4 regions of the Bradyrhizobium sp. HKCCYLRH3059 genome follow, and region 2 is predicted to be linked to each of the others. Evidence: predicted binding sites of a transcription regulator. Region 2 holds the regulator's gene; each other region holds the start of a gene.
The links. The regulator PhoB, encoded in region 2, activates phosphate uptake and scavenging genes when phosphate is short. The targets are predictions, from matches to a motif close to TGTCATNNANCTGTCAT.

Region 1 (5,400 bases), on a different contig from region 2:
GCGCGTGAACGGATGGTCCTCGAAATCCAGCGAGACGACCGGCGTATAGGGCGGAATGGCATAGATTCGCTTCTCGCGTCCCGCACCGAACAATTGCAGCGCCGGGCAATTGTCCATCTTGGGATTGTCGAACTTCGGCGTCGGCGACGGATCCATCACGTAGCGCGCATTGACCTTGACCGGATAGGCGTAGGACGTCGCGATGTGGCCGAAGCGTGCGATGTCCTCATAGAGCTTGACGTGCATCAGGCCATATTCGGCCAGCGCATGCATGCGGCGGGTCTCGGTCTCGCGCGGCTCGAGAAAGCGCAGCGGCTCCGGGATCGGCACCTGATAGACCAGCACCTGCCCCTCGTGAAGCGGCGCCTCGGGAATGCGATGCCGGGTCTGGATCACGCTCGCCTCTTCCGTCGACGTCGTGGTCGCAACGCCCGCGGTCTTGGCGAAGAACTTGCGGATCGAGATCGCATTGGTCGTATCGTCCGAGCCCTGGTCGATGACCTTGAGCACGTCGTCGGGACCGAGAATGGCGGCGGTGACCTGTACGCCGCCGGTGCCCCAGCCATAGGGCATCGGCATCTCGCGGCTCGCGAACGGCACCTGATAGCCGGGAATCGCGATCGCCTTCAGGATCGCGCGACGGATCATCCGCTTGGTCTGCTCGTCGAGATAGGCGAAATTGTAGGTCGGCGCGTTCATTCCGCAGCCTCCTTCAATTCGGGAGCGGCATTGGCCTCGGCGAACTCCTGGCGCAGCTTGCGCAGCAGGCCGAGCTCGGACTGGAAGTCGACATAATGCGGCAGCTTCAGATGCTCGACGAACCCGGTCGCCTGCACGTTGTCGGAGTGCGACATCACGAACTCCTCATCCTGCGCCGGCGCAATCACATCCTCACCCAGCTCACGCGCCCGCAAGGCGCGGTCGACCAGCGCCATCGACATCGTCTTGCGCTCGCTCTGGCCGAAGGCGAGACCGTAACCGCGCGTGAAGCACGGCGGCTCGGTGGCCGACCCCTTGAACTGGTTCACCATCTGGCATTCGGTCAGCTCGATCGATCCGAGCGGCACCGCGAACCCGACCTCCTCGGCCACGAACTCGACCTCGACTTCGCCGAAGCGGATTTCGCCGGCAAAGGGATGGTTGCGGCCGTAGCCGCGCTGGGTCGAGTAGCCGAGCGCGAGCAGAAAGCCCTCATCACCGCGTGCGAGATTCTGCAACCGCAGATCACGATCGGCGGGAAAGCCTAGGGGATCGCGGGTGAGATCGCCGACCGGCGCGCCAACATCGGCTTGCGGCGACGGCTCGATCAGCCCGTCCTGGCCGAGAATATCGGTGACACGTGGCGTCGGCGCATTCGGCGCCTCGGCACGGGCCGGCGGCTCCGGCTCGGCGGCGGCCGCCAACTGCGGATCGAGCAGCCGATGCGTATAGTCGAAGGTCGGCCCGAGCACCTGGCCGCCCGGAATGTCCTTGAAGGTCGACGAGACGCGCCGCTGCACCCGCATCGCACCGGTGTCGACCGGCTCGGTCGCACCGAAGCGCGGCAGGGTCGCGCGGAAGGCACGCACCAGGAAGATCGCCTCGATCAGATCACCGCGTGCCTGCTTGATTGCGAGCGACGCGAGCTCGCGGTCGTACAGCGAGCCCTCGGCCATCACGCGATCGACGGCAAGCCCCAACTGCTCGGAGATCTGCGCCAGCGAAAGTTCGGGCACATCGCGATCACCCCGGCGTTCATGCGCCAGCAGCCGGTGCGCGTTCTCGATGGCGCGCTCGCCACCCTTGACGGCAACATACATGCCTCACTCTCCTGCGGAAACGAGTCGGGTCGTTCGCGGGATGGCGACGATGGACGAGCCATCGACCAGCACCACATCGACACCACGCGGAAACAGCTTCTCATTGATCGACAGCCGCTCGAACAGATCGGCGGGCGCGACCGTTGCACGGAACGATGTCGTCCCGTCGATGCCTGGACCGCGCAGCTTGAACGCCGGCCCTCCGGACAAGCTCGGCACCTGCAGGATCAGCGTCGTCGAGCGATCAGGGTATTCAGCACTGCCGAGCGCGAATGAATCCAGATCAGGCAGCGCTTCGGGGTCCGCCGCCACCGCAAAGCAGGCGAGCGCGGCATCGGCGACGATCGGCGCCCCGGTGTGAAACTTGAGCCAGGCGCCGACCTCGGGCGTGCCGGCGAGCGGCGCATCGAGCCAGATCGGCGTATCGTGATCGAACAAGGTCAACGCGATCGCGGCAGCACCAGGCATCAACGACGACGGCCGGCCGACATTGCCCTCGACCTGCCGCACATTGCCCGGACGCGCCATGGCCTCCATGACGGTACGGAAGGTGGATTGCGCGGACAGAACATTGTCGGCGAAACCGTGTTGCAGATCGGATGCCGCGAGACCCATCAGCCCTCTCCTCGCACCATGGTGTAGAAATCGACACGCGTGGCCGCAGCCTCCTCCGCTCGATGCTCCCGCGATGCGCGCATCTGCTCCTGCAGCGGCGCGACCACCTGAGTCTCGATCGATCGCGCATGGCTCGACGACTGGATCATCGCGTCACACAGCGCCATCAGACGCGCCTTGCCGGCGTCTCGTCCGAGCACATAGCCGAACCCGACCTCGCCGCTCTCCAGCCGTACCGCGGCGCGCGACACCGTCGCTTCGCCGACATTGAACGGCGCGCCATCACCGCCGATCCGGCCCCGCAGCATCACGAGACCATTCTCCGCCGGACGCAGGTCGCGATACTCAGGCAGCGCCAGTCCGTCGAGCCTGGCGCGGATGTCCGCATGCGAGGCATGCGCCAATACCCGCATCGCCGTCCTGCGCCGGTCCTGCATCGCGGTCTCGCCTTCCATCTTCACCCCGAACTTGCTATCGCGAAGTTGTCTATGTTAATAGACAACTTCGTAACGAAGCGCCATGACTGTTTGATGACATGGGCGTGATTTTCAGGTCGCGCAGCGGAGAACCGCAGATGAGCATGCAGGGCGCTGACTCGGGCGTGGCACTGTGGCGCCGGGTGGCCGACGGCATCGAGCGCGACATCGCCGACGGCCGCTTCGCGGCCGGCACCCGCCTGCCCGGCGAGACCGAGATCGCCGAAACCTACCGCGTCAACCGTCATACGGTGCGTCGCGCGCTCGCGACCTTGGCCGAGCGCGGCCTCGTGCGCGCCGAGCGCGGCAGCGGCACTTATGTCGAAGCGCCTCGTCTGTCATATCCCCTGAGATCGCGAACCAGGTTCTCCGAGATCGTGGGCGCCGGCGGGCGCGAGCCGCGCGGACAGTTGATCGCAGCGTCCGAAGAGTCGGCGACGCGCGAACTCGCGCACGCGCTCCGACTGAAGACGGGGGCGCCGCTGGTCCGAATCGAGGCACTGCGTCTTGCCGACAAGACCCCCATCTGCGTCAGCACGTCCTGGCTGTCGTCCGAGCGATTTCCCGAGGCCGGCCACATCTTCGCATCGCTCCGCTCGATGACGGCGCTGCTTGCGCATTACGGCATTCGCGACTATCGCCGCGGCGCGACCAGGATCACGGCGGCCATCGCCGACGCGAGCGACGCCGCACGGCTCGACCTCGCGCTGGGCCGTCCGGTGCTGGTGGTCGACAGCACCGACATCGATGCCGATGGGACGCCGCTGGTCAGCAAGCGCTCGCGCTTCGCGGCGGAGCGCGTGACGTTCGAGGTCGAGAGCTAGACCAGACCCCGCCGCCTCGCTTCGTTCTTGCGCCCTCAGTCGATGAGCGTGCCGTCCTGATTGAAGAACGGATGCGGCCCGTCGAAATCCCCGATCGGCACCTGATGCGTGACGACCGTTCCAAATCCCGGTCCCGGAAACCAGGCATGTAGGTGAAAGGCCGGTGGCTCGATCCGGAAGGATGGCGGGCGAAGCTCGGCCAGGTCGAGCGCGACGGCATGGTTCGGTGCCGGGCAGATCGTGCAGGGGATGCCCGCAAACCGGGTCAGCGTCGCGCGATGAACGTGACCGCACCCGATCAGTTGCACCCGCGGATGGCGCGTGAGGACGGCCGCGAGATCGTCGGCGTTGCGCAGGTTCTGCCGGTCCATGTGCCAGATGCCAGTGGCGAACGGCGGGTGGTGCAGAAACAGCAGGGCCGGCCTTTCGCTGGATCCGGCCAGCGCGGCGTCGAGCCATTGCAGACTCGCTTCATCGAGCTCGCCATGCGGATGGCCGGGCACGCTGGAATCGAGCAGAAGCAGATCGAGATCGGCCAACTCCACGCACCGGTTCAGCGGACCGGTGGGTTGACCATGCAGAGCGTCCGGAAACGCCGCGCGCATCAGCTCGCGTGAATCGTGATTGCCGGGCACGGCGACGAATGGAGTTTCGAGCTCGGCGAGAAGATCCTTGAGATGATCGTACTCGGCCGACGACGGCGTATCGACGAGATCGCCCGAGATCACCACCAGATCGAATTTCGGCTCGAACCGGTTGAGCTCCGTGATGCAACGGGCCAGCGCGCGCGCCGTATTGACGCGGCGGTAGGCGAGCCGGCCGGGCGCCTTGATGTGCAGGTCGGATATCTGGGCGATGACGACGGGGCTCTTGGTCATCAGCAGATCAGCCTTTCTCCGGCAACAGCCGAATGGAGTCCGGGGCAATCCATAGGCCGATCCGCTCTCCCGCAGCGACCCTGATCGAATTCGGCGCGTCCACGGTCAGTGCAATTGAGGCGGCGTCGCGGACGATGATCCGCTGCCGGTCGCCGACAAAGCGGACGCTGTCGACGACGCCAGTCAGACTCGATGCCGCGGCGTCGACGATCCCGATCGTTTCCGGCCGAACCATCGCCACCGCCAGGTTACGTGGACCGGGATCGGCGATCGGCTGCCGACCTCCCGGCAGAACGAGCTGGGCGCCGTCGATCGGCGCCTCGATGATGTTGGCCGCGCCGACGAACTCCGCGACGAATCGATCGGCGGGCGAGAAATAGATTTCGCGCGGCGTCCCGATCTGGGCGATGGCGCCCTTGCGCATCACGACGATGCGGTCGCCGAGCTCCATGGCTTCGGCCTGGTCATGCGTGACGTAGATCGCCGTGATGCCGAGCGTGCGCAACAAGCCGTTGAGCTCGCCGCGCAGGCGCTCTCGCAAGGCCGCATCGAGCGCGGTGAGCGGCTCGTCGAGCAGCAGCACGCTCGGCCGTATCGCGACCGCGCGCGCCAGCGCGACGCGCTGGCGCTGGCCGCCCGAGAGCTGATCGATTCGCCGATCTTCGAGGCCGGCGAGGTTGGTCAGCGTGACCAGCTCCGCGACCCGCGAGGCGCGCTCCGGCTTGGGCACGCCGCGGATCTTGAGCCCGTAGCCGATATTGTCCGCGACGGTCATGTTGGGGAACAGCGCGTAGGATTGAAACACCAT
Region 2 (5,400 bases):
CTTGCCATCGAGCTGCTCGCCGGCATTCCCTCGATCATCTACGGCATGTGGGGCTTCTTCGTGCTGGGGCCGTTCCTGGCCTATACGTTCCAGCCGTTCATGATCAATCTCTGCGCCGGCATCCCCGTGCTGCAGGACATCTTCGCCGGTCCGCCGTCCTATCTCAGCCTGTTCAACGCCTCGCTGATCCTGGCGATCATGGTGCTTCCGTTCATCACCTCGATCTCGGTCGACGTGTTCAAGACGGTCCCGCCGGTGCTGAAGGAAGCCGCCTACGGGGTCGGCTGCACCACCTGGGAGGTCGTGCGCAGCGTCGTCATTCCCTACACCCGTGTCGGCGTGATCGGCGGCGTCATGCTGGCGCTGGGGCGTGCGCTCGGCGAAACGATGGCGGTGACCTTCATCATCGGCAACTCGTTCCGTATCTCATCCTCGATCTTCGCACCGGGCACCACGATCTCGGCCGCCATCGCCTCCGAATTCCAGGAGAGCGACGGGCTGCACCAGTCGAGCCTGATCCTGCTCGGCCTGCTGCTGTTCGTGCTCACGTTCTTCGTGCTGGCGAGCGCGCGGCTGATGCTCATGCGGCTCGAAGCCAAGGCGGGAAAATAAGCCATGTCCAGCGCTGACACGCTTACACTCGATGCGCCGGTCAATCCGATCTATGCGCGCCGGCGCCGCAGAGACATCGTGATCCGCGGCCTCTGCGTTGCTGCCGCGATGTTCGGCGTCACCTGGCTGGCGCTGATCCTGTTCACGCTGTTCTATAACGGACTCGCCGGCCTCAGCCTGCAGGTTTTTGCCGCCGACACGCCACCGCCCGGCTCCAGCGAAGGCGGCCTGCGCAACGCCATCGTCGGCTCCTTGATCATGACGATCATCGGCGTCGGCATCGGCGCGCCGCTCGGCCTGTTCGCCGGCACCTATCTCGCCGAATACGGCCGCAACGACCGCCTGACCTCGGTGATCCGCTTCATCAACGACATCCTGCTGTCGGCGCCCTCGATCATCATCGGCCTGTTCATCTATGGTGCGGTCGTGGTGCCGATGGGCGGCTTCTCGGCACTCGCGGGTTCCCTTGCATTGGCGGTCATCGTGATCCCGGTGGTGCTGCGCACCACCGAGGACATGCTGCTGCTCGTGCCCAACCCGCTGCGCGAGGCGGCGTCTGCGCTCGGCCTGCCGCGCTCGCTGGTGATCCGCCGCATCGCCTATCGGGCGGCGCGCTCGGGCCTCATCACCGGCGTGCTGCTGGCGACCGCCCGCGTCGCCGGCGAGACCGCGCCTCTGCTGTTCACCGCGCTGTCGAACCAGTTCTGGAGCCTCAACCTTTCCAAGACGATGGCGAACCTGCCCGTCACCATCAACAATTTCGTCCAGAGCCCTTATGCCTACTGGAAACAACTGGCCTGGAGCGGAGCCCTTCTCATCACTCTGGCCGTGCTCGCCCTGAACATCGGTGCACGCATTCTCGGCGCCGAGAGGAACACCAAATGACCGAACTGTCCGTCTCCGTCAGTCAGCCCAATCACGCTCTTCACGGCAAGGCGCTTCCGGATGCGCCGGCCAAGGTGACCGCGCGCAACCTCAACTTCTACTACGGCGACCATCATGCGCTGAAGAACATCAACCTGTCGCTGGGCACCAACCGCGTCACCGCGTTCATCGGCCCGTCCGGCTGCGGCAAGTCCACGCTGCTGCGCATCTTCAACCGGATGTACGATCTCTATCCGGGGCAGCGGGCGACCGGGCAGCTGATGCTCGACAACACCAACATCCTCGATCCCAAGCTCGATCTGAACCTGCTGCGTGCCCGGGTCGGCATGGTGTTCCAGAAGCCGACGCCGTTCCCGATGACGATCTACGAGAACATCGCCTTCGGCATCCGCCTCTATGAGAAGATCTCCAAGTCGGAGATGGACGACCGGGTCGAGAAGGCGCTGCGCGGCGGCGCGTTGTGGAACGAGGTCAAGGACAAGCTCAACGCCTCGGGCCTGTCGCTGTCCGGCGGCCAGCAGCAGCGGCTGTGCATCGCGCGTACCGTGGCGGTCCGGCCGGAGGTGATCCTGTTCGACGAGCCGTGCTCGGCGCTCGATCCGATCTCGACCGCCAAGGTCGAGGAGCTGATCCAGGAACTCGCCGAAAACTATACGATCGCCATCGTGACGCATAACATGCAGCAGGCGGCGCGCGTCTCCGACAAGACCGCCTTCATGTATCTCGGCGAGCTGATCGAGTTCGACGACACCAGCAAGATCTTCACCTCGCCGAGCGATCGGCGGACCCAGGATTACATCACCGGCCGGTTCGGCTGACGCCGACGACATTGTCTTCAGGAGATCATCATGGCCAGTGAACATACCGCCAAGGCGTTCGACAGCGATCTGCAGGACCTCACCCGTCTGGTATCGGAGATGGGCGGCCTCGCCGAGCGGCTGATCGTCGATTCCGTCGATGCGCTGGTGCGACGCGACATCGCGCTCGGCCAGAAGGTGGTCGCCACCGACGCCGAGGTCGACAAGCTGCAGCGCATCATCGAGGAGCGCGCCGTTCTCACCATCGCCCGGCGACAGCCGATGGCGGTCGACCTGCGCGAGATCGTCGGCGCGATGCGCGTGGCGACCGATCTGGAGCGCATCGGCGACCTCGCCAAGAACATCGGCAAGCGCGTCGCGGCGCTGGAGAGCGACTTCCATCCGCTGAAGCTGATCCGCGGGCTCGAGCACATGACCGATCTCGTGCAGTCGCAGGTCAAGACGGTGCTGGACGCCTATGCCGCGCACGATTTGCCGGCGGCGATGACGGTGTGGAAGGGCGATGAGGAAGTCGATGCCATCTGCACCTCGCTGTTTCGCGAGCTCCTGACCTACATGATGGAGGATCCGCGCAACATCTCGTTCTGCATCCACCTGATGTTCTGCGCCAAGAATATCGAGCGCATCGGCGATCACGCGACCAACATCGCCGAGACGGTGTTCTATATGATCGAAGGCCAGCAGATCATGGACAAGCGCCCGAAGGGCGACATGACGAGCTTCGCATCGACGATCCCCGGCAACTGAGAGAGACGGTTCAGACATGGGCGCCCGAATTCTGGTGGTGGAGGACGAGGAGGCGCTGACGACGCTGCTGCGCTACAACCTCGAGGCCGAAGGCTACGAGGTCGAGACAGTGGCGCGCGGCGACGAAGCCGACACGCGCCTGAAGGAGCGTGTTCCCGATCTCGTCGTGCTCGACTGGATGCTGCCGGGCCTGTCCGGCATCGAGCTGTGCCGCCGCCTGCGGGCGCGGACCGAGACCCGGCAGTTGCCGATCATCATGCTCACCGCACGCGGCGAGGAGAGCGAGCGCGTGCGCGGCCTCGCGACCGGCGCCGACGACTACATCGTCAAGCCGTTCTCGGTGCCGGAGCTTCTGGCGCGGGTGAAAGGCCTGCTGCGGCGGGCGAGTCCGGAGCGGCTGGCGACCGTGCTGTCCTATGGCGACATCGAGCTCGACCGCGAGAAGCGCCGCGTGGCGCGCTCTGGTAGGCCGATCGATCTCGGCCCGACCGAATACCGCCTGCTCGAGTTCTTCCTGGAGCATCCCGGCCGCGTGTTCAGCCGCGAGCAGCTGCTCGACAGTGTCTGGGGCCGCGACATCTACATCGACGAGCGCACCGTCGACGTCCATATCGGCCGCCTGCGCAAGCTGCTCAATCCCGGCCGCGAGCAGGACCCGATCCGCACCGTGCGCGGCGCCGGTTATGCGCTCGATGATCGCTTCGCCAAGAGCGAGCAGGTGTAAGGGGCGATCCGGCGTGAGGACGCAGCAGGTGTGAGACGCGAGGCGGCCCGATTGAGGAGATCGCGGTCCGCTTTCCGCCACGCCGCCGCCGTCTTGATCGTGTCTGCTTCGTGGCCGTCACGATGTTTCGGTGCCAGCGGACGCCCTTGATCAAGACCATCATCATATCTCTTGCCGTGCTGCTCGGCGGCGCGGCGGGCGCCACGGCCGCCGAGCTCGAAGACGCGGTCGCGGCGGCAGGCAACGGGCAGCATGCGGCGGCGATGCGACGGCTGCTGCCGCTGGCCGCCAAGGGCGATGCGCGGGCGCAGTTCGACGTCGGCTTCATGCACGCCTTCGGCTGGGGCCAACCGCGCAACCCCGCCGAGGCGCTGGCGTGGTACCGCAAGGCCGCCGATCAGGGGCTCGCTGTCGCGCAACACTATCTCGGCATCGCCTACGTCAATGGCGAAGGTGTTGCGAGCAATTACGGCGAAGCCGGCCGCTGGTTCAGCCGCGCCGCGGCGCAGGGCTTCGCCCAGTCGCAATACATGCTCGGCCTGATGCTGCTCGACGGCCGCGGTGTGAAACAGGACGTCGTGCAGGGCTATGCCTGGCTGGTGATGGCGGGCCGTAGCGGCGTGCGATCGGCCGGCCGCGACGTGCAGCGGGTCAAGTTGACCGAGCCGCAGCGCGTCCAGGCTCAGAGTGCCATTGCGGCCTGGCGGCCGAAGCCGGAATCGGCGGAGGCCGGCATCGCCGCTCCGCGTCCGGAGCAACTGCTCGGGCTCGACCGCCACATCGGCGAGGTCGTCGATCCCACCTCGTGGCCGGCGTCGTCGATCGGCGTCGTCACCGTCGCGCAATACTCGACCGGCGGCTGGTGCACCGGCACGCTGGTCGCGCCGCGCGTCGTGCTCACCGCGGCGCATTGCGTGTTCAACGGCGTGGCGCAGGTCAGCCCCGGCAACGTCCGCTTCCTGGCCGGCATGAACAGGGGCACGCCGGCGGCATCGTCTGTCGCCGACAAGCTGATCGTGGCGCCTGATTTCGTCCCGACCCGGCACGACAGGTGGTCGCTCGACCGCTCGCCCGCCGATTGGGCGTTGATCGTGCTGAAGGACGCGCTGCCGTCGAAGCCGGTTGAGGTCAGGGCGCTGACGCGCGAGGAATTGCAGGCTGCGACCACGGCCGGAACCATCTCCGAGATCGGCTATGGCCAGGAGCGGCGCTATTCGCCGACCGGCCAGCGCAATTGCAGCGCCGGCATGACCAAGGACGGGATGCTGCTGACGGTGCATTGCCTCGCCAATTTCGGCTATTCGGGCTCCCCCATCATGGCCGAAGTCGGCGGACAGCCGGCCGTGGTCGGCATCTTCTCGGCGTTCCATGAGGAGACCCGGCTGATGTTCGCCGCCCCCGCGAGCCAGTTCGAGGCGGTCGTGCGGCGCGAGATCGCGGCACAGAGTGCCTCGATGCGGTGAGCGAAGGAGGGACGAGAGAAGAGGATGTCCCGCCGCTGGTCATGATCTGTGCGTGACTGGATAGCGGGTTGCCAAGCAAGAGGGCAATCCGGGAAGGGCCGCCCACGTTTTCCCGCAGCTTTTGCCTGCAGCGGGGGGCTTTACCGAACTG
Region 3 (5,400 bases), on a different contig from region 2:
CCGATTGAAGATCTGCGGATAGCGCTCGGCGAGCTGCTTCGGGTCGGGTGAGCCGGAGATACTCATGTGCGGGCCTCCGAGCCGAACAGGCGGCCGCGCAGCCAGCCGGTACCGATGTCGATCAGGAACACGGTGACCACGATCATGACAAGAATGGCGCTGACGTCGGAATAGTAGAACTTGCGGATCGCGACCACGAGCTCCTGGCCGATGCCGCCGGCACCGACGAAGCCCATCACGGACGCCTCGCGCACGTTGATCTCGAACCGCAGCAGCGTGTAGCTGGAGAAGCCGGCGATGACCTGGGGCAGCACGGCAAAGCGCATGCAGGACAGCCAGCTCGCGCCGGTGGCGCGCACGCCCTCGACCGGCTTCATGTCGGCGTTTTCGACGACCTCGGAGAACAGCTTGCCGAGCGCACCGCTCGAATGAAGGGCGATGGCGAGGACGCCCGGGATCGGCCCAAGCCCGAAAGCAATGACGAAGATCAGGGCGAACACGACGCTCGGAACGGTGCGGGCGAATTCCAGGAGCCGGCGCACCGTGAAGCGGATCCACGGCGCGGGCGAGGTGTTCTCGGCGGCGAAGAAGTTGAGACCGAATGCGACGAGCATTCCGGCCATCGTGCCGACGTAGCTGATCAGCAGCGTCTCTGCCAGAAGCTTGATCCACTTCTTGAAGCCCCAGAACCATTCGGGCAGATTGGTCCAGACCCGCTGCCCGTCGTCGAGCGTGAAGATGCGATCGAAGTAGCTGATGAAGTTGCCGAAGTAGGTATAGAACGTCCGCGGATTGACCTCGGCACCGATGGCCGCGGCGAAGAGCACCGCCAGGAATACCATGGCGGACAGGGCAAGACGCAATCGACGGCGCGAAACGGCCCGCCGATAGGTCTCGTTCAGAGCCGCAAGCTGCTGGCTCGGAAGGATCGAAACGGCAACAGCCATCGGCTTCGTGCTGCTCTTGGTTCGGACGTGCGAGGGATTCTTCAACGGACGAGCCGGGCCCCACGAGACCCGGCTCACCATCGATGGATCGTCGATCAGGACGCCTTCTTGCGCAGGCTGTCGACGAATTTGATCAGGTCGATCGTGCCATCCCAGTCCTTCGTCGTGGCAGGGTGGAAGCCCTTCTTCTGGCCGTCGGAGAGACGGTCGAAGGCGGCCTTGTCCTTGATCGGCGCATCGAAGAAGGCCTTGGCGATCGCCGATTTCAGATCGTCCGGCAGGTCCGTGTTGTAGGCGTAGGGGCCGTTGATGATCGGCGCCGACTTGTGAATGATGCGGAAGTCGTCCTTCTTCATCGGCGAACCGTCAGCGTTCTTCAGCATGCCCTTGGTCAGCATCTGGGCCAACGTCGAATCGTTGTCGCTCGTCCATTGGTTGGCCGCGATGTCGACAGTCCCCTGCGAAAGGGCCAGCACCGCGTTCTCGTGGCTGCCGGTGAAGACAACCTTGCCAAAATACGTCTCGGCGTCGGTCACGCCCATCTTGTTGAGCTCGAAGCGGGGCACGTTGTTGCCCGACGTTGAGTTCGGATCGACGAGGCCGAGATTCTTGCCCTTGAGGTCTTCGACCTTCCGGTACGGGCTGCTCGCCTTGACGAAGAACACCGAATAGTAGCCGGTGCTGCCGTCGGAGTTGATGTCGTTGGCGAAGGCATCGGTCTTGACCCCGGTGAGCCGGGCGCGGGCAAACGACGCCGAGCCATAGCTCGCGATGTGGATGTTGCCGGCGCGCTGGCCTTCGATCACGGCCGCATAATCGTTGGCGATACGCAGCGTCACCTTCACGCCCAGCTCTTTCGAGAGATAGTTCACGAAAGGCGTCCAGCGCTCGGTGACACCCGAGGCGTTCTCTGCCGGGACCACGGCGAAGGTCAGCTCAGGATACTTCGCCTTCCAGTCCTCGGCTGACGCCGAGGCCGTGAAAGCCAGCGCAGCGACGCCCGCCAGAACGATGCGACGATTGATCATAACATGCCCTCTTGTTGCAGTAAGTAACAGGTCTCGCCCCCGCGCCATGCGGAAGCTCGAGCTTGCAGAAATCCGCGTCTCAGGCCACGGCCGCTTCGCCAAGTACCGGCACCGTTGCCGCCGGTGCCGGATGGATCGAACCCATCACCTCGTCCGCCTCGAGATCGTAGAGTTCACGTGCGATCTGCGCCGTCAGCGCCGACGGCACGTCGTCGAACACGATCCGTCCGGTCGCCATGCCGATCAGGCGATCGCAATAGCTGCGCGCCAGATCGAGCGAATGCAGATTGCAGACGACGGTGATGCCGAAATGCTTGTTGATGCGCAGCAACGCGTCCATCACGATCTTGGTGTTACGGGGATCGAGCGAGGCGATCGGCTCGTCTGCGAGAATGATCTCGGGGTTCTGCACCATCGCGCGCGCGATCGCGACGCGCTGCTGCTGCCCGCCCGAGAGCTGATCGGCGCGCTGCGCGGCGAGGGAGGCCATGTCGAACTGTTCGAGCGCGGACAGCGCCATGGCGACATCCTCCGCTGGCCAGAGCAGCGCCAGCGAGCGCCACGACGGGATTTCGGCCAGTCGCCCCATCAGCACGTTCGTCAGCACGTCCAATCGGCCGACCAGATTGAACTGCTGGAAGATCATCGCCGAGCGCGCGCGCCACTGCCGCAGGTCACGGCCGCGCAGCGCCGTCACGTCGAGATCCTTGAAGAGGACGCGCCCGCCACTCACCGGGCTCAGACGATTGATGGACCGCAGCAGGGTCGACTTGCCGGCGCCGGAACGCCCGATCACGCCGACGAAGCTGCCCGGTGCAACAGAGAAGGATGCATTGTCGACTGCGGCTTTCATGCCAAAACGGCACGTCAGGCCATCCACCACCAGCATTGAATTCTCCAGACGCCTCGCTTTGGCCTATCGCTAGCGTCTGGATTCTACAGTTATGTGACAGGGACACTGCGGCGCCACGTCCGTCCACATGCCGGTCACAGTCATGCAGATGTCACGCCTCTGTCATAGGGGAGATCCAACACCCTCACAGGCGTAGAGACAGGACGCGAGATGGCCGGCAAGTCGCTTTCGATTGAACCTACCGTTGATCCCTCGGCCAAGCTCCAGGACGTGACGCTCGGCGCCTATTGCGAGATAGGCGCCCGCACCATCCTGCAGGAGGTGACGATGGGCGACTACTCCTATGTGGTCAACGATTCCCAGATCACCTACACGAGGATCGGGAAGTTCTGCTCGATCGCGGCGATGACCCGGATCAATCCGGGCAACCACCCGATGCAGCGGGCGACGCAGGCCCATTTCACCTATCGCGCCAGCGCCTATTTTCCAGGAGAGCCGGACGATGCGGAGTTCTTCGCCTGGCGGAGAGAGCATCATGTCCAGATCGGACACGATGTCTGGATCGGCCATGGCGCGATCGTGCTGCCGGGCCGCAACATCGGCACCGGCGCGGTCGTGGCGGCTGGCGCCATCGTCACCAAGGACGTTCCGGCCTATACCGTCGTCGCCGGCAATCCGGCGCGCCCGATCAAGCGCCGGTTTCCGCACGAGGTCGAGCAGCGGCTGCTGGATCTGGCGTGGTGGGATTGGAATCACGAGGCGCTGCGCGCGGCGCTGCCGGATTTTCGCAAGCTCGCGATCACTGCGTTTCTCGACAAATACGAGGCTGCCCTCGACGCGCGCGTCGCGGTGCTGCAGAGTGCCGCCCCATGACCGATATCTGCATCTCGCGAGGCCGCTGCCTCGTCGATACCGACCTCGTAGACACTTCCTTGATCATATCCGGCGGCGTGATCGCCGGCATCGGGACACCGGGACGCCGGTCGGGTCTCGAACTCGATGCGGAGGGGCTCACTGTGCTTCCCGGCATCGTCGACATCCACGGCGATGCGTTCGAGCGCCAGATGATGCCGCGCGCCGGGGTCGATTTCCCGACAGACGTTGCGCTGATCGACAGCGACCGCCAGGCCATCAGCAATGGCATCACCACGGTCTTTCACGCGACGACCTGGTCATGGGAGCCGGGCCTGCGCAGCGCCGACAATGCGCGGCGCCTGCTCGAATCGATCGAAGCGCTGCGCCCGCGGCTCGCAGCCGACACGCGCTTTCATCTGCGTCACGAGACCTTCAATCTCGACGATGAGGAGGAGATCGGCCGGTGGCTCGCCGACCGGCGCGTTGACCTGTTCGCCTTCAACGATCACATGGATTCGACGGTGGCGAGTCTGGACAAGCCGCACAAGCGCCAGCGCATGGTCGACCGCACCGGCCTGCCCGGCGCGGAGTTCGACCGGTTGGTCGCGCGCATCGCCGCTCGCGCCGACGCCGTTCCGGCCTCGATCGCGCGGCTGGCCGAGATCGCACGCAAGGCTGGTGTCCGCATGCTGTCGCATGACGACAACAGCCCGGCCATGCGCAAGGCGTTTCGCAGCCAGGGAGTGACCATCGCAGAGTTTCCGGTCAATGAGGAGACCGCGCGCGAGGCCGCTCAAGGGGACGACGCGATCGTATTCGGCGCGCCCAACGTCGTCCGTGGCGGCAGCCATACCGGGTGGACGAAGGCCAGCGACATGATCGCCAAGGGCCTCTGCTCGGTGCTGGCCTCCGACTACTACTATCCAGCGCCGCTGCTGGCAGCGTACCGGCTTGCGGCCGACGGCGTTCTTCCGCTGGCGCGCGCCTGGGATCTGATCTCGGGCAGCCCTGCACGCGCAGCCGGGCTGGCGGACCGCGGCACGCTCGCCGAGGGCCGCCGCGCCGATATCATTCTGGTCGACGACCGCGTGCCGTTGCGCCCCCATGTCGTCGCCGTGATCGCGTCCGGCCGGCTGGTCTATCTCACCGAGACCGACCGGCTGAACGCCCGGCCGGCGCGTGCCATGGCGGCGGAGTAGCGAACCATGGCCAATCTTCTGCGCTATGCGATCTATTATGCTCCACCAGCGACGGCGGATCTGGCGGAATTCGGCGCGAGCCTGCTCGGATACGACGCGTGGAGCGGCGATGACCGCAGCTTTCCGAGCGAGATCGTCCGCGCGGTTCCAGACTGGGCTGAGCTGACCGCAGACCCGCGCAAATACGGCTTTCACGCGACCTTGAAGGCTCCGTTCGAGCTGTCCGATGCGGAGAACGAAGCCGCGCTCCGCAGCGCCTGTGCCGCGTTCGCGGCCACGCCGCGAGCCGTCCCGGCCATCCGTCCGATCGTGGACGCGATCAGCGGCTTCATCGCGATGATCCCCGGCGAGCCGTCGCCGGCGCTGCAACAGCTCGCGGCCGATTGTGTCCAGGCCTTTGAGCCATTTCGCGCTCCGATGACGGCCGACGACCGTGCTCGGCGCAAGCCGGATCTGCTGACACCACGGCAGCGCGATCATCTCGATCGTTGGGGTTATCCCTATGTCATGGAGGATTT
Region 4 (5,400 bases), on a different contig from region 2:
GACCCGGTGTTCACGCAGACGCTGACCCTCGATCTCGCCGACGTCGTGCCGTCGATGGCCGGTCCGAAGCGTCCCGAAGGCCGCATCGCGCTGCCGGCGGTGGCCGAAGGCTTCGCGACCGCGCTGGCTGGGGAGTACAAGAAGCCCGACGCTGCGCAGCGCTTCCCGGTCGAGGGCAAGGACTTCGACATCGGCCATGGCGACGTCGTCATCGCCGCCATCACCTCCTGCACCAACACCTCGAATCCGAGCGTGCTGATCGGCGCCGGCCTCTTGGCCCGCAACGCCGCCGCCAAGGGCCTCAAGGCCAAGCCGTGGGTGAAGACCTCCCTCGCTCCCGGCAGTCAGGTGGTTGCCGAATACCTTGCCAACTCGGGCCTGCAGAAGGACCTCGACAAGGTCGGCTTCAACCTCGTCGGATTCGGCTGCACCACCTGCATCGGCAATTCCGGCCCGCTGCCGGAGGAGATCTCGAAGTCGATCAACGACAACGGCGTGGTCGCGGCGGCCGTGCTGTCGGGTAACCGCAACTTCGAAGGCCGCGTCTCGCCGGACGTGCAGGCCAACTATCTGGCCTCGCCGCCGCTGGTCGTGGCCTATGCGCTGGCCGGCACCGTGACCAAGGATCTTTCGGTCGAGCCGATCGGCATCGGCAAGGACAAGAAGCCGGTCTACCTGAAGGACATCTGGCCGACGACCAAGGAGGTCAACGACTTCGTCAAGAAGTTCGTCAAGGCGTCGATCTTCAAGAAGCGCTACGCCGACGTGTTCAAGGGCGACACCAACTGGCGCAAGATCAAGACGGTCGAGAGCGAGACCTATCGCTGGAACATGTCGTCGACCTACGTGCAGAACCCGCCGTATTTCGAGGGCATGAAGAAGGAGCCCGAGCCGATCAAGGACATCGTCGAGGCTCGCGTGCTGGCGCTGTTCGGCGACAAGATCACGACCGACCACATCTCGCCGGCCGGTTCGATCAAGCTGACCTCGCCCGCCGGCAAGTTCCTCAGCGAGCACCAGGTCCGCCCGGCTGACTTCAACCAGTATGGCACGCGCCGCGGCAATCACGAGATCATGATGCGCGGTACCTTCGCCAACATCCGCATCAAGAACTTCATGCTCAAGGGTGCTGACGGCAACATTCCAGAGGGCGGCCTGACCAAGCACTGGCCCGACGGCGAGCAGATGTCGATCTACGACGCCGCGATGAAGTATCAGGAAGAGGGCGTGCCGCTGGTGGTGTTCGCCGGCGCCGAATACGGCAACGGTTCGTCGCGCGACTGGGCCGCCAAAGGTACCCGGCTGCTGGGCGTCCGTGCCGTGATCTGCCAGAGCTTCGAGCGCATCCATCGCTCCAATCTGGTGGGTATGGGCGTGCTGCCGCTCACCTTCCAGGAAGGCACGTCCTGGTCCTCGCTCGGCCTCAAGGGCGACGAGAAGGTTACCATCAAGGGCCTGCAAGGCGACCTGAAGCCGCGCCAAACCCTGACCGCCGAGATCGTCTCGGCCGACGGCGCGGCGCAGCAGGTGCCGCTGCTCTGCCGGATCGATACGCTCGACGAGCTCGACTACTACCGCAACGGCGGCATCCTGCACTACGTGCTGCGCAAGCTCGCCGCTTAACCAACGCGCGATGCGACAGTTTGGCTCACTCTGAAGTGAGTAGCGGGTGATGAAGGAGGCGGCCTATGACAAAGGCCGCCTCTTTTGCATTTTCGGTTTGTTAACTACGAGGACGGCATCGCGGATGCAGTGATGCACAGGGCGCAGCGGACGGTGGTCCAGACGGGACAGTGGCGATGAGTGGACAGATGTCGTGGTGGTCGCGCGCAGCGCTGAGTGTCTGTGCGGTCATCGCTTTCGTCCGGCCAGCTGCGTCCGATCCCCGTGCGGTGATCGAACTCTTCACCTCGCAAGGCTGTTCGTCCTGCCCGCCGGCTGACAAGATCCTCGGCGAGCTCGCCAGAGATCCTTCGGTCATCGCGCTGTCGCTGCCGATCGACTACTGGGACTATCTCGGCTGGAAGGACACGCTGGCCGACTCCCGCTTCACGGCCCGGCAGCGGGCCTATTCTCGTGCGCGCGGCGACCGCGAGGTCTATACGCCGCAGGCGGTGGTCAACGGCTCCGTGCATGTGATCGGCAGCGACCGCGAGGCGATCGAGGGTGCCATCGAGGAGACCGTCCAGGGTGGCAGCGTGATGTCGGTGCCGGTGAGGCTGTCGGTCGACGGCCAGGACCTTACTGTCTCCGTGGCCGCGGCCAACGACCAGATGCCGCGCAAGCACGGCGAGGTCTGGGTCTGCTCGATCTCGCGGGTGGTCCCGATCTCGGTCGGCCGCGGCGAGAACAGCGGCCGTGATCTGACCTATTACAACGTCGTTCGCGGTCTTCAGAAGCTGGGTGACTGGAACGGGTCGCCGGTCAGATGGAGCGTGCCGCTGGAGAAGATCGCCCGCGAGGGCGTCGATGGCACCGTCGTCTATGTGCAGGACGGCAGTCGCGACCGCCCTGGGCCGATGCTCGGGGCCGCCTTTTCCGAGTTGCCGTTGGGCGGACGGGCTTCAGCAACGGCGCGCGGTCCCGAGCGCTGATCTTCCGTCGTCCTGATCTTCGTTTTCGCTGACCTGCGTTGGGCGCGTCACGTCCGTGCGACGGCGCGTCCCGACAATCTTACGTGCAGCTCACGCCAGAAAAGCAAAAGGACCAACTTGCGTTGGCCCTTTGCCTTACTTGTGAATAGACCCGATCCTGACGACCCCGGGGGGCTGGGGGCTGAGGAATCCGGAACCGAAAGGACCGGGCCAACGCACACGAATCTTATGCCGAAGGTCGGGGGCGGTCGGTGGGCGGAAAGACGGCGCGATTATGATTCTGCTAACGATCCCGTGACGCTTGCGTGTTCGCGGAACCGACGGCCTCGCAGGCTCGGTCGAACTTCAACAACGAAAACGGCCCCTTGCGGCTTCTGCCGGATGGCGCGATCATGTCACACGGATGACAGGAGGACGCCAATGAACCTCACGCCGGAGGACGCCGACCCCAGCGAGAACCGCGCGGCGGCGCGCAGTGCGGCCGCAGCGCCGAGCCGGGTGACGTTCGACCGCCTGGAGCTGAACCGCATCCTGAACCTCTACGGCCGCATGGTCGCCGACGGTGAGTGGCGCGACTATTCAATCGACTTCCTGCGTGACCGGGCCGTCTTCTCCGTGTTTCGCCGGGCGTCCGAGGTGCCGATCTACCGCATCGAGAAGGATCCGCGTCTCGCACGCAAGCAGGGCATGTACAGCGTGATCTCGGCCACCGGGCTGATCCTGCGCCGCGGCCACGAGCTCGAGCGCGTGCTGCTGGTGATCGCGCCCAAACCAGCCCTGGTCTGATCCCACGCGTTCCGGCTTGATCATGACATTCCGACTGGCGCTGCCTTACGCCGGGACGTCGCTGCTCCCGGCCCCGAGCGGGCGCTGCATCATCACAGTATCGAGCCAGCGGCCGAATTTCAGGCCGACGCTCGGGTGGGTGCCGATCATCTGGAAGCCGCAGGCGGTATGCAGCCCGACCGAGCCGGAATTGGCGGAGTCGCCGATGACGGCGATCATCTGGCGAAAGCCTCCCTCCTCACAGGCGTCGATCAGCCGCCGCATCAGGCGCATCCCGATGCCGCGACGCTGGCTGGCCGGAGCGAGATAGACCGAGTTCTCCACCGTGAAGCGATAGGCAGGGCGGGGCCGGTAGGGCCCGGCATAGGCATAGCCCACCACCTCTCCGTCCAGCAGGGCAGCGAAATAGGGGAAGCCGCCGTCGCGGAGCGCCCGGAAGCGGCGCGTCATCTCCGCCAGATCCGGAGGGTCGAGCTCGAAGGTGGCCGTGCCCTCGCGGACGGCTTGGCCGTAGATGGCGGTGATGGCGGGAAGGTCGGCCTCCTGGGTGGGCCGGATTTCAATGTCGGACATGGGGGGAAGCATACCCGGGCGGACGCGGCGATCAATCCGGCCTCGCGGCATGGCTGCCGCTGCGGCTTTGCGCCGGTCGCAATCGGGGTTTGTGCAAACGAAAAGCCCCGGCGGTGAGGCCGGGGCTTCGAAGGTCGCTCGTTCGAGCGGTTGGATATCAGTCGCGCTGTCCGAGCAACTGCAGCAGCAGCGTGAACAGGTTGATGAAGTTCAAGTACAGCGACAGGGCGCCGGTGATTGCCGCGCGCTCCGCGATGTCGCCGCCCGCGGAAGCGTAGCCGTAGATGTACTCGTTCTTCAGACGCTGCGTGTCCCAGGCGGTCAGGCCGGCGAACACGAACACGCCGATCACCGAGACGATGAACTGCAGCATCGAGCTCGCCAGGAACAGGTTCACGAGGCTCGCCAGCACGATGCCGATCAGGCCCATGAACAGGAACGAGCCCATGCCCGTCATGTCACGCTTGGTCGTGTAGCCGTAGAGGCTCAGCGCGCCGAACGTCGCCGCGGTGATGAAGAACACCCGCACGATCGAGGTGTGGGTGTACACCAAGAAGATCGACGACAGCGAGATGCCCATCAAGGCCGAGAACACCCAGAACAGGATCTGTGCGGTCGACGGCGCCAAGCGGTTGATGCCGGCCGAGATCGCGAACACCATGACCAGGGGGGCCAGGATGAACAGCCACTTCAGCGGGCTCACGAACATCGCGTAGCCGAACTGCGTCAGATAGGCGTTACCGAACTTGAACACGCCGGCCGCCGGATCGCCGGTCACCGACGCCATGTAGACGCCCAGTGCCGCAAGGCCGGTGATGGCCAGGCCGATGCTCATGTAATTGTAGATGCGCAGCATGTAGGCGCGCAGACCGGCGTCGACGGTCGCGGCATCGGCGCGCCCGGCCACCCGGCCAAAGGGTGAAGCATAGTTGCGGTCTAGGTCCGACATGGTCGATTCCCGTTGGTTGCCCGGCAGCCCGGTCCTGACAGGACCGTTGGCCGGTTCTCGAAAAACCCTATCTCATACCCACCGCTGCAGATATTAAATTTGCGTCATCGGCAAATTCGCCATCTTTTGGCAGGTCTCTGAGCCCATTCCCTAGATGGGAAACTAGCATATCTGCCGCAAGCTTCCACGCGCGGCTGAATGTCGCTCCGCGCGCGTCCCAGCCGCAGAAATCGCGTTAACCGTGCGGCATGAGCGCGCAAGCCGCTACAGATTCCGAAGAACCGTCGCGGGCTTCTGGTTGAGCGCCAGCAGCGTGCCGGCCAGACCGAGGCCGACCGTCACGATCAGCGCGGCTACGACGACCAGCGCGGCGCTGCCGGCCTGCCAGGCGAAGCTCAACGTCATCAGCCGGGTCACGATCAGCCAGGCGGACACCGAGCCGGCGATGACGCCGAACGCGGCGGTGGCAAACCCGATCATCAGATATTCCAGCGCGTA

Region 1: the regulator PhoB is predicted to act here: its motif matches at 2,934-2,950, upstream of phnF (phosphonate metabolism transcriptional regulator PhnF).
Region 3: the regulator PhoB is predicted to act here: its motif matches at 2,978-2,994, upstream of phnC (phosphonate ABC transporter ATP-binding protein).
Region 4: the regulator PhoB is predicted to act here: its motif matches at 2,987-3,003, upstream of ACQR13_RS01370 (DUF2794 domain-containing protein).

What each region holds. Positions count from the first base shown of each region.
Region 1 covers NZ_JBNPUF010000007.1:351,568-356,967, forward strand. Annotated here, with positions in the region: gene ACQR13_RS23250 (alpha-D-ribose 1-methylphosphonate 5-phosphate C-P-lyase PhnJ) at 1-699, opposite strand, end outside; gene ACQR13_RS23255 (carbon-phosphorus lyase complex subunit PhnI) at 696-1,799, opposite strand; gene phnH (phosphonate C-P lyase system protein PhnH) at 1,803-2,414, opposite strand; gene phnG (phosphonate C-P lyase system protein PhnG) at 2,414-2,869, opposite strand; gene phnF (phosphonate metabolism transcriptional regulator PhnF) at 2,989-3,714, shown strand; gene ACQR13_RS23275 (phosphodiesterase) at 3,750-4,592, opposite strand; gene ACQR13_RS23280 (ABC transporter ATP-binding protein) at 4,600-5,400, opposite strand, start outside.
Region 2 covers NZ_JBNPUF010000011.1:61,820-67,219, forward strand. Annotated here, with positions in the region: gene pstC (phosphate ABC transporter permease subunit PstC) at 1-612, shown strand, start outside; gene pstA (phosphate ABC transporter permease PstA) at 616-1,497, shown strand; gene pstB (phosphate ABC transporter ATP-binding protein PstB) at 1,494-2,315, shown strand; gene phoU (phosphate signaling complex protein PhoU) at 2,346-3,062, shown strand; gene phoB (phosphate regulon transcriptional regulator PhoB) at 3,079-3,786, shown strand; gene ACQR13_RS28340 (trypsin-like serine protease) at 3,933-5,249, shown strand.
Region 3 covers NZ_JBNPUF010000007.1:360,833-366,232, forward strand. Annotated here, with positions in the region: gene phnE (phosphonate ABC transporter, permease protein PhnE) at 1-66, opposite strand, end outside; gene phnE (phosphonate ABC transporter, permease protein PhnE) at 63-947, opposite strand; gene phnD (phosphonate ABC transporter substrate-binding protein) at 1,043-1,975, opposite strand; gene phnC (phosphonate ABC transporter ATP-binding protein) at 2,055-2,864, opposite strand; gene ACQR13_RS23320 (DapH/DapD/GlmU-related protein) at 3,039-3,701, shown strand; gene ACQR13_RS23325 (alpha-D-ribose 1-methylphosphonate 5-triphosphate diphosphatase) at 3,698-4,882, shown strand; gene ACQR13_RS23330 (DUF1045 domain-containing protein) at 4,889-5,400, shown strand, end outside.
Region 4 covers NZ_JBNPUF010000001.1:295,938-301,337, reverse strand. Annotated here, with positions in the region: gene acnA (aconitate hydratase AcnA) at 1-1,623, shown strand, start outside; gene ACQR13_RS01375 (DUF1223 domain-containing protein) at 1,812-2,594, shown strand; gene ACQR13_RS01370 (DUF2794 domain-containing protein) at 3,015-3,380, shown strand; gene ACQR13_RS01365 (GNAT family N-acetyltransferase) at 3,426-3,953, opposite strand; gene ACQR13_RS01360 (Bax inhibitor-1/YccA family protein) at 4,111-4,902, opposite strand; gene ACQR13_RS01355 (ABC transporter permease) at 5,167-5,400, opposite strand, start outside.